One region of the Leucobacter allii genome, then DNA from elsewhere that is predicted to be linked to it. Evidence: riboswitches for the same ligand, from Rfam matches in the RefSeq annotation. Region 1 holds a riboswitch; the other holds the start of a gene.
The links. A riboswitch is a leader RNA that binds a small molecule or an ion and turns the genes downstream of it on or off. The one in region 1 is predicted to bind glycine.

Region 1 (4,674 bases):
AATCCGATCGCCGGCTTCGCCCGCTTCCTGCTCTTCGGCGAGGGCGAGATCGCGCCGATGACGCGCGAGGTGCTGCGGGAGGCGGAGCCCGATCACACGCGCCGTCCGTGGGTGCACGTCGCCTGAGTGCGGTCGTCGACCGGAGAGGAAGGAACCGAGCCGCAGAACGCCTCTCGGCGGAAGGCCGCTCGAAGCGGCGAAAATTGGAGCCCGGGGTTACTGCGGCCCGGCACGAGAGATTCTACCGCAGTCTCCTCCGCGCACCAGGGCGGGTTCGGGCCCGGGCGCGTCAGGCGAGCGTGCCGTCCCGCCAGCGGCGCGCCCCCGCGTGCAGCTCCTGCGCGAGCGTCGAATAGCGCAGCGCCCGGGTGGTGAGCTGCGTCGCGTGCGCGTCGTCGTGCGCGTCCCGCGCGTCCGCGAGGTCGGCCGCGCCGAGCGCCATGAGGCGGCAGTAGCTTGCAGCGCGATCGAGCGCGGCGCCGAGATCCCCCGCGAAGACTCCGCGCAGGATCGTGTCGCACAGCCCCGCGATCGAGCCGGGGGTCACGGGCTCCGCGGCGCCGGCGACGACCGGATCGATGGTCGCCGAGGCGGCGCTCCCGCGCGTGAAGAGGTCGGCGGCCGCCTCGGGATCCGCGGCGACGACGCGACGCAGGAGGTAGAGGCGCCAGAGCACGCCGGCGAGGGAGTGCGTGCCCTCCGCCGCCCAGAGCTCCGCGATGTCGTCGATGCCGTCGCCCGAGGCGAGCCCGACGACCCGCTCGACGACCTGGGGATCGGCGCCGCGTCGCACCCGGTCCAGCAGCGCCCACGAGGTCTCCTGAGCGAGGCGGTGGGCCGCGCCGGGCTCGTCAGAGCCGATGATCCAGTCGAAATCGGCGGTGGGCTGCAGGATGGGACGCTGATGGTCTCGGTGCACGGAACTCCTCGGGTGTCTCCGCGGGGCCTGGCGCACGGGATGGTGCGCGATCTCCGGCCGCCCGCGGACCCGGAGAGTCTACGCCGCCGGGAGCCCGCGCGCATGGGAGCCGGGTTGGAATCCCGTCACGCGGCCCGGGCACGGGCCCGGCACCGTCGGGGCGCGGGCCCGATCCGACCGGGGCGCGTGCCGTGCGCGGTGCTTGGGGATCCGCCGCGGCGGTGCTATCGTCGGCTGCAATCAACGTGAATATCGGCCATCGAGCCGCAGCGGGAGAGTCCGGGGGCGTGCGACCCGGCGCCGTAGGAGCAAGCCCTCCCCGGGAATCTCTCAGGCACCCGTACCGCTGCAGCACGGCAACTCTGAAAAGCAGCCGCGACGCCGCGGCTCACCGAAGGTGCAAGGACGCGCTCGTCGCGAACGGACGGGGCGTTCGAATCTCTCAGGTCCCAGTACAGAGCGGGGAGGATCCCAGTCCGCCCGCGCGAACGCGCACCCCGTTCGGAGACCCCATGACCGCCGTTCCCGCCTCCCCCGCAGGCTCCCCAGCGACCGTACCCGCAGCCTCCCCCGCCGTACCCGCAGACTCCACGACCGCACCTGCAGACTCCCCGGCGACCGTACCCGCAGCCTCCCCCGCCGTCTCTTCCACGACGGCACCCGCTGCCCCGTCGCTCCCGCCCGCGCGGGCGCGATCGGGCACGAGCGTGTTCGAACTGTTCACGGTGGGCCTCGGCCCGTCGAGCTCGCACACCGTCGGACCGATGCGCGCCGCCCGCGGCTTCGTCGACCGAGTGCGCGCCGCGGGGCTCGTGGACCGGGTCGCCGGACTGCGCGTCGAGCTCACCGGCTCGCTCGCGGCGACCGGGCGCGGGCACGGCACCTTCACCGCCGTGCTGCTCGGACTGGAGGGCTTCGACCCCGGGACCGTGCTCCCCGACGAGGCGGATCGGGCGCTCGCCCGGATCCGCTCGGAGGGGACGGTCCGGCTCGCCGCCGAGCTGGGGTCCCCGACGGTCGAGCTCGACTTCGGCGTCGAGGATCTCGTGCTGCGCCCCCTCACCGTGCTGCCGAGACACACGAACGGGATGCGCTTCGCGGCCCTCGACGCCTCGGCCGCCCCGCTCCACGAGGAGCTCGCCTACTCGGTCGGTGGCGGCTTCGTCGTGCGGGAGGGCGAGGAGGAGTCCGGCGAATCCGCGGCCGGCCCGGCGGAGCCCTATCCGTTCCGCACGGCCGCCGAACTGCTCGCGCATGCCAGGGGGTCCGGGCGCTCGATCGCGGAGGTGATGCTCGCGAACGAACGGAGCCGGCACGAGGAACGGGATATCCAAGATGGCCTTGCCCGCATCTGGCAGGTCATGGAGGCCTGCAAGAACTCGGCGCTCACCCGCACGGGGCCCCTGCCCGGCGGCCTCGGCGTGCGACGCCGCGCGCCCGAGTGGCATCGGCGGCTGAGCGAGCGCGATCCGGATCGGGATCCGCGGTACTGGCAGGAGTGGATCAACCTCGTCGCGCTCGCCGTGAACGAGGAGAACGCCTCGGGAGGGCGCGTCGTCACGGCGCCGACGAACGGCGCGGCGGGTATCATCCCCGCGGTGCTCTTCTACGCCACGCACTACCACCCGGAGGCGGCGGGCTGGTGCGCGGCGCAGCGCCAGGAGGTCGTCGGGGAGTTCCTGCTCGCCGCCGCCGCGGTCGGCGCCCTCTACCGGGAGCAGGCGTCGATCTCCGGGGCCGAGGTCGGCTGCCAGGGCGAGGTCGGGTCCGCATCCTCGATGGCGGCGGCGGGACTCGCGCAGGTGCTCGGGGGCACCCCCGAGCAGGTGGAGAACGCCGCGGAGATCGCCATGGAGCACAACCTCGGCCTCACCTGCGACCCGGTCGGCGGTCTCGTGCAGATCCCCTGCATCGAGCGCAACGCGATCGCGGCCGGGAAGGCGGTCAACGCGGCGAACATGGCGCTCATGGGCGACGGCTCGCACCACGTCAGCCTCGATCAGGTGATCGCCACGATGCGCGAGACCGGGAAGGACATGAGCGACAAGTACAAGGAGACCGCGCTCGGCGGCCTCGCCGTGAGGGTCGGCGTCGGCGTGAACACCGTGGAATGCTGAGCGCGGATCGGGGCCCGGCACGGTGCGGATCCGGCGCGGATCCTGCGCCGCTTCGGGTCTGGGCGTCGCTTCGGGTCTGGGCGTCGCTTCGGTGAGCGATGCGGCTTCCGTCACACCGATCCGCACGATCCCGACTCACCGAAGCCGCATCGCTCACCCAAGCTGCACCTCGGCCCGAGCTCGGCGGGCGCGACCCTTCGCCGCTCGCGCCCGGGGCGGGATTCCCCTCCCCGAAAACACGGTAGATTAGTGAGGCACGGGCCTCTAGCTCAGTTGGTAGAGCATCGGACTTTTAATCCGCGGGTCGTGGGTTCGAGTCCCACGGGGCCTACCGCGTTCCCCGCCCCGATTCAGCGGAACGCCCTCCACAAGTCGGGACGGCGCCGGGGTCCGAACGGGACGGGCGAGACGCCCTCACCTCGCCCCGGCACCGGCCGAGAGGGTTCCCGCGAGGAGCCGAGCACCGTTACCCGGAGCTCCCCGCGGGAGTCTGCGCGCGATCCGCGCCGTCGTCATCCCCCGAGGGAGACGGGCATGCGATCGCGATCGTACGTGATGCCGTTGAAGCCGTGCGGGGCGGGCGAGCCGTCCGCCCCGATGTTCACGAAGACGATGCGCTCGATGGTGAGGATCGTCCTGCGGTTGATCATGTTGCGCACGACCGCGCGCATCGTCAGCGAGGTGCGCCCGAACTCCGTGGCGACGAGGCCCATCTCGATGAGGTCGCCCTGCCGCGCCGAGGCCTCGAAGTTGATCTCCGAGATGAACTTCGTGACCACATGGGGATTGCCGAGCTGCAGGATCGCATAGATCGCCGCCTCCTCGTCGATCCAGCGCAGCAGGCTGCCGCCGAAGAGCGAGCCGTTGGCGTTGAGATCCTCGGGCCGCACCCACTTGCGGGTGTAGAAGTTCACCCCCGGGTCCGTATCCTGCGCCGCCATGCCGATGAGCATACGAGGCGCGTGTTTCGGGATCGGGTCGCGCAGGTTTCGTCGATCGCTCCATCCGGTGTTCGCCGCGCCGTCCCGCCGCAGCGCGTCCCGAAGCAGTGGGATGACCCCTCGCGATCAGTCGCGACGCGTCGCGGACCGCGACCTCGCCTCAGGCGCCGCCCAGATCCGCACGCACGAGTCCGCCGTCGACGCGGATCTCCCGGTCGGCGACCGCGACATCCTCGGCGTCGTGGGTGACCCATACGACGGCCGCTCCGCGCGCAGCCTCGGCCCGGAGGATCTCGCGCGTGCGACCCCGACTCGCCGCGTCGAGGCCCGCGGCCGGCTCGTCGAGGATCAGGATCGCCGGCATCGCGACGATGCCCTGGGCGACGAGCGCGCGCTGCCGCTGCCCGCCCGAGAGCTCGGTCCACGGACGCGCACCGAGCCCCTCGAGGCCGACGCGCGCCAGCGCCGCGTCGACGGCCCGCGCCCGGCGAGTCCGGCGCGGCGCGCGTTCGAGGCGCGCCCAGCGCGCGGAGCGCGGGCGCCAGCCGCCCATGGCGACGACGTCGTGCACGGTGAGGGGCAGGTGCGGGGCGACGTCGGGCTGCTGGACCACGAGCGCGACCGCCGCGGCGCGCTCGATGGCGCCGCCGCTCGGCCGACGCACGCCCGCGAGCAGTTCCACGAGCGTGGACTTGCC
Region 2 (4,674 bases), 260 kb from region 1:
GGAGCCAGGGGGCGAGGCGGAGCGTCCCGAGATCCGGGATCATCGCCATGTCGCCGTAGCCGCTCTCCCAGCTGGTGAGCGCGTAGCCGTCGACCGTGTTGAGCTCGACGTCGACGGCGAGGAGGTAGTTGCAGCACTCCGAGCCGTGCTCCATGGCGTCCTCGAGGAAGAGCCTCGCGGAGATGCGCTTGCCGACCAGCCGACCCTGCACGTCGGTGAACGCGACGATCACGGTGTCGATCTCGCCCGCGGCGACGGCCCGCCTCAGCTCGTCCGGGGTGAGGTTGCCGCTGTTCGGGATCATGTGGGCTCCTTGCTCGTCGTCGAGACCGGGTGTCACGTCAATGGTCGATCGCTCGACCATTAAAGCACGTCCCCCTCGGTGATCGCGCGGAAGAATTTACATAAAGGTGGTGGTAAACGACCAATAGATCGCTATAGTCGGTCTCGACATCGCACCACCGCAGCGTCGACGACGCACGACGCGCACCGATCACACCGCAGTGAAAGGGGCCGAGATGGCCAAGGACACGTTGAGAGTCTCCGGGGTGACGTACACCACCGCGGAATCCGGGTACTTCGAGAAGCGCAAGCTCAAGCGCGCCGCCGGCGTCTGGGGGCTCTGGGGCCTCGCCGTCGGGGCCGTGATCTCCGGCAACTTCTCCGGATGGAACTTCGGCATCGAGGCGGCCGGCTTCGGCGGCATGCTCATCGCCTTCGCCATCCTCGTGGTCATGTACTACGGCCTCGTCTTCTCCATCGGCGAGATGGCCGCAGCCATGCCGCACACGGGAGGGGCCTACTCCTTCGGCCGCGCGGCGATGGGGCCGTGGGGCGGCTTCGTGACGGGGCTCGCGGAATCCATCGAGTACGTCGCGACGACCGCGGTCATCGTCTACTTCTCCGCGGGCTACGCCAACGGCGTCACGGAGGGGCTCATGGGGTTCAGCCTGCCGAACTGGGTGTGGTGGATCATCCTCTACGCCGCCTTCGTGGCGCTCAACACGGCGGGCGCGGCCATCTCGCTCAAGTTCGCGATCGTCGTCTCCTTCGTCTCGATCGGCGTGCTCGTGCTCTTCGCCGTCATGGCGTTCGCGAGCGGCACCGTGAACTGGGGGAGCCTCCTCGACATCGCGCCCGACCCCGGGCAGTCCGCCTTCCTGCCGCACGGCGTGCTGCCGATCCTCTTCGCGCTGCCCTTCGCCATGTGGCTCTTCCTCGGCATCGAGGAGCTGCCCCTCGCTGCGGAGGAGTCGCACGATCCCGTCCGCGACATCCCGCGCGCCGGCCTCTGGGCCCGCGGCACCCTCATCGTCACCGGCCTCCTCGTGCTCCTGCTCAACACCGCCGTGCTCGGCGCCGAGGCCACGGGTGTCGCGGGGGAGCCGCTCCTCGACGGCTTCCGCGCGATCCTCGGCGACGATCTCGCCTGGGTCGCCGGTCTCCTCGCCCTCTTCGCGCTGTTCGGCCTGCTCGCTTCGCTGCAGGGAATCATGTTCGCCTACGGGCGCAACCTCTACTCCCTCTCCCGCGCGGGCTACTACCCCAAGTTCCTCTCGCTCACGGGCTCGCGCCAGACCCCCTGGGTCGCGCTCATCGCCGGGGCGATCATCGGCCTCGCCGCGCTCGTCATCGTGGAGCTCACGGGCGGCGACAGCGGCGTCGGCGGCGCCGTCGTCCTGAACATCGCCGTGTGGGGCGCCGTGCTCGCCTACTTCATGCAGATGCTGTCCTTCATCATCCTGCGCCGCAAGTACCCCGATGCGAAGCGACCGTATCGCAGCCCCTGGGGCGTGTTCGGCGCCGCGGCGGCGGCCGTGATCTCGGCGCTCATCTTCCTCGGCTTCCTGCTCAACGAGACCTTCCGTCCGGCCATCGTGGCGATCGTGGTGGTCTACGTCGTCGGCCTGCTCATCTTCGGGCTCTACACCCGCCACCGCCTCATCCTCTCGCCCGAGGAGGAGTACGCGGTCTCGGGCGGGCTCCACGGCGACCCGCAGCGCGAAGGCTACGGCGGGGAGGTCGAGGAGGAGCTCCTGGCGCTCGACGGCACGGACGCCGCCGGCGATCCCGATCGGCCGCGCGCCGTGTAGAGTGAGACCGCAGCAGCACATCTGAATACCGGCCATCACGTCATGGCGGGAGAGCCCGGGCCGAGCGCCCGGCGCCGTAGGAGCAACCCCTCCCCGGGAATCTCTCAGGCCCCCGTACCGTCACGACACGGCGACTCTGGAAAGCGGCAGGCGCGCGAGCGCCGGCTCACCGACGGTGCAAGGATGCGCCCGCCCGGGCGGGCGCATCCGAATCTCTCAGGTACCCATCACAGAGCGGGGAGGATCCTCTCGTCCGCTTCGTGCCCCGCACGACGTCCCCTCGGAGATCCTCGTGAGCCCCACCCCTCCAGCCAGCGCCTTCGCCGACCGGCACATCGGCGTGACCGCCCCCGCCGATGTGCGGGCCATGCTCGACCGCCTCGGCTACGCCGAGCTCGACGAACTCGTCGACGCCGCGGTCCCGAGCGCCATCCGCATGGACGGTCCGCTCGACCTCCCCGCCGGCGTCGGCGAGGAGCAGATCCTCGCCGAGCTCCGCGGCTTCGCGGCGAAGAACACCCCGATGGTCCAGATGATCGGGCAGGGCTTCTCGGACACGCACACGCCCCCGGTGATCCGTCGGAACGTCCTCGAGAGCCCCGCCTGGTACACCGCGTACACGCCGTACCAGCCGGAGATCTCGCAGGGACGCCTCGAGGCGCTCCTGAACTTCCAGACGATGGTCTCCGACCTCACGGCGCTGCCCGTGGCGAACGCCTCGATGCTCGACGAGAGCTCCGCGGCCGCCGAGGCCGTGCTCCTCATGCGCCGCGCCGGCAAGGCGTCGCCCACCGCGAAGGCCGTGCTCGACGCCGCGCTCTTCCCGCAGACCATCGCCGTGATCCGGGGCCGCGCCGAGGCGCTTGGCTTCGAGGTCGAGGTCGCCGACCTCGGCGCCGGGCTGCCCGAGGGGGAGCTCTTCGGCATCGTGCTGCAGCAGCCGGGCGACCGCGGCGCCGTCGTCGACCACGCGGCGACGATCGCCGCGGCGCGGGAGCGCGGCGCGATGGTGACCGTGATCGCCGATCTGCTCTCCCTCACCCTCATCGTGCCGCCGGGCGAGCAGGGCGCCGACGTCGCCGTGGGCAGCACCCAGCGCTTCGGCGTGCCGCTCTTCTTCGGCGGCCCCCACGCGGCGTACCTCGCGGTCCGCGCCGGGCTCGAGCGCTCGCTCCCCGGCCGCCTCGTCGGCGTGTCCAGGGACGCCGCGGGCCGACAGGCCTATCGGCTCGCGCTGCAGACCCGCGAGCAGCACATCCGCAGGGAGAAGGCGACGAGCAACATCTGCACCGCGCAGGCGCTGCTCGCCATCACGGCGTCGATGTACGCCGTGTACCACGGCCCCGAGGGGCTCCGGGCCATCGCCGAGCGCGTGCACGCGCACGCGAGGGCGCTCGCCGCGGCGCTCGCCGCCGCGGGGATCCCGCTCGCCTCGGCCTCGTTCTTCGACACGGTCGTCGCCGAGGTCCCCGGCCGCGCCGACGCGGTGATCGCGGCCGCGGCCGCGGCCGGGATCAACCTGCGCCGCATCGATGCGGGCACGGTCGGCGTCTCGACCGACGAGACCACGACGGCCGCGCACATCGCCGCCGTGGCGCGCGCCTTCGGCGCCGCCGAGCCGAGCGCGCCGGCGCCGGGCGCCGCGTTCCCGCCGGCGCTCGCCCGCACGAGCGACTACCTCAGCCACCCGATCTTCGCCACCGTGCGCTCCGAGACCCAGATGCTGCGGTACCTGCGCCGCCTCGCGGACCGCGACCTCGCGCTCGACCGCACGATGATCCCGCTCGGATCCTGCACGATGAAGCTCAACGCGACCGCCGAGATGGAGGCCATCTCCTGGCCGGAGTTCGCGGGCATCCACCCGTACGCGCCCGCCGAGCAGACCGTCGGCTGGCGCGAGCTCATCGCGGAGCTCGAGCGCCGACTGGTCGCCATCACCGGGTACGCCGGCATGTCGCTGCAGCCGAACTCGGGCGCGCAGGGCGAGCTCGCCGGCCTCCTCGCCATCCGCGGCTACCACCGCTCACGGGGCGAGGCGGACCGCACGGTCTGCCTCATCCCCGCCTCGGCGCACGGCACGAACGCGGCCTCCGCCGTGCTCGCCGGGATGCGCGTCGTCGTCGTGCGGAACACCGACTCCGGGCACATCGACCTCGACGATCTGCGCGCGAAGGTCGAGGCGCATCGCGACCAGCTCGCCGCGATCATGATCACCTACCCCTCCACCTACGGCGTCTACGACACGGACGTGCACGAGGTGTGCGGGCTCGTCCACGCCGCCGGCGGACAGGTCTACATCGACGGCGCCAACATGAACGCCCTCGTCGGCATCGCGCAGCCCGGGCGCTTCGGCGGCGACGTGTCGCACCTCAACCTGCACAAGACCTTCGCGATCCCGCACGGCGGCGGCGGCCCGGGCGTCGGCCCCATCGGGGTCGCCGAGCACCTGCTCCCGTTCCTCCCCGGCGATCCGCGCGGCGGGGGAGCGACGGGCGGCGCGGCGGTCGTCGCGACGATCTTCGGCTCCGCCGGGGTCCTCCCGATCTCCTACGCGTACATCGCGCTCATGGGAGCCGAGGGG

Region 2: it holds a riboswitch for glycine, as region 1 does, so the genes downstream of both, gcvP (aminomethyl-transferring glycine dehydrogenase) here and MUN78_RS11765 (L-serine ammonia-lyase) in region 1, are expected to answer to the same signal.

The regions. Positions count from the first base shown of each region.
Region 1 covers NZ_CP095045.1:2,535,702-2,540,375, forward strand. Annotated here, with positions in the region: gene MUN78_RS11755 (APC family permease) at 1-126, shown strand, start outside; gene MUN78_RS11760 (hypothetical protein) at 290-919, opposite strand; glycine riboswitch at 1,180-1,275, shown strand; glycine riboswitch at 1,277-1,387, shown strand; gene MUN78_RS11765 (L-serine ammonia-lyase) at 1,684-3,036, shown strand; tRNA gene MUN78_RS11770 (tRNA-Lys) at 3,295-3,367, shown strand; gene MUN78_RS11775 (acyl-CoA thioesterase) at 3,549-3,977, opposite strand; gene MUN78_RS11780 (metal ABC transporter ATP-binding protein) at 4,138-4,674, opposite strand, start outside.
Region 2 covers NZ_CP095045.1:2,277,340-2,282,013, reverse strand. Annotated here, with positions in the region: gene MUN78_RS10620 (glutamine synthetase family protein) at 1-304, opposite strand, end outside; gene MUN78_RS10615 (amino acid permease) at 519-2,093, shown strand; glycine riboswitch at 2,130-2,223, shown strand; glycine riboswitch at 2,228-2,328, shown strand; gene gcvP (aminomethyl-transferring glycine dehydrogenase) at 2,380-4,674, shown strand, end outside.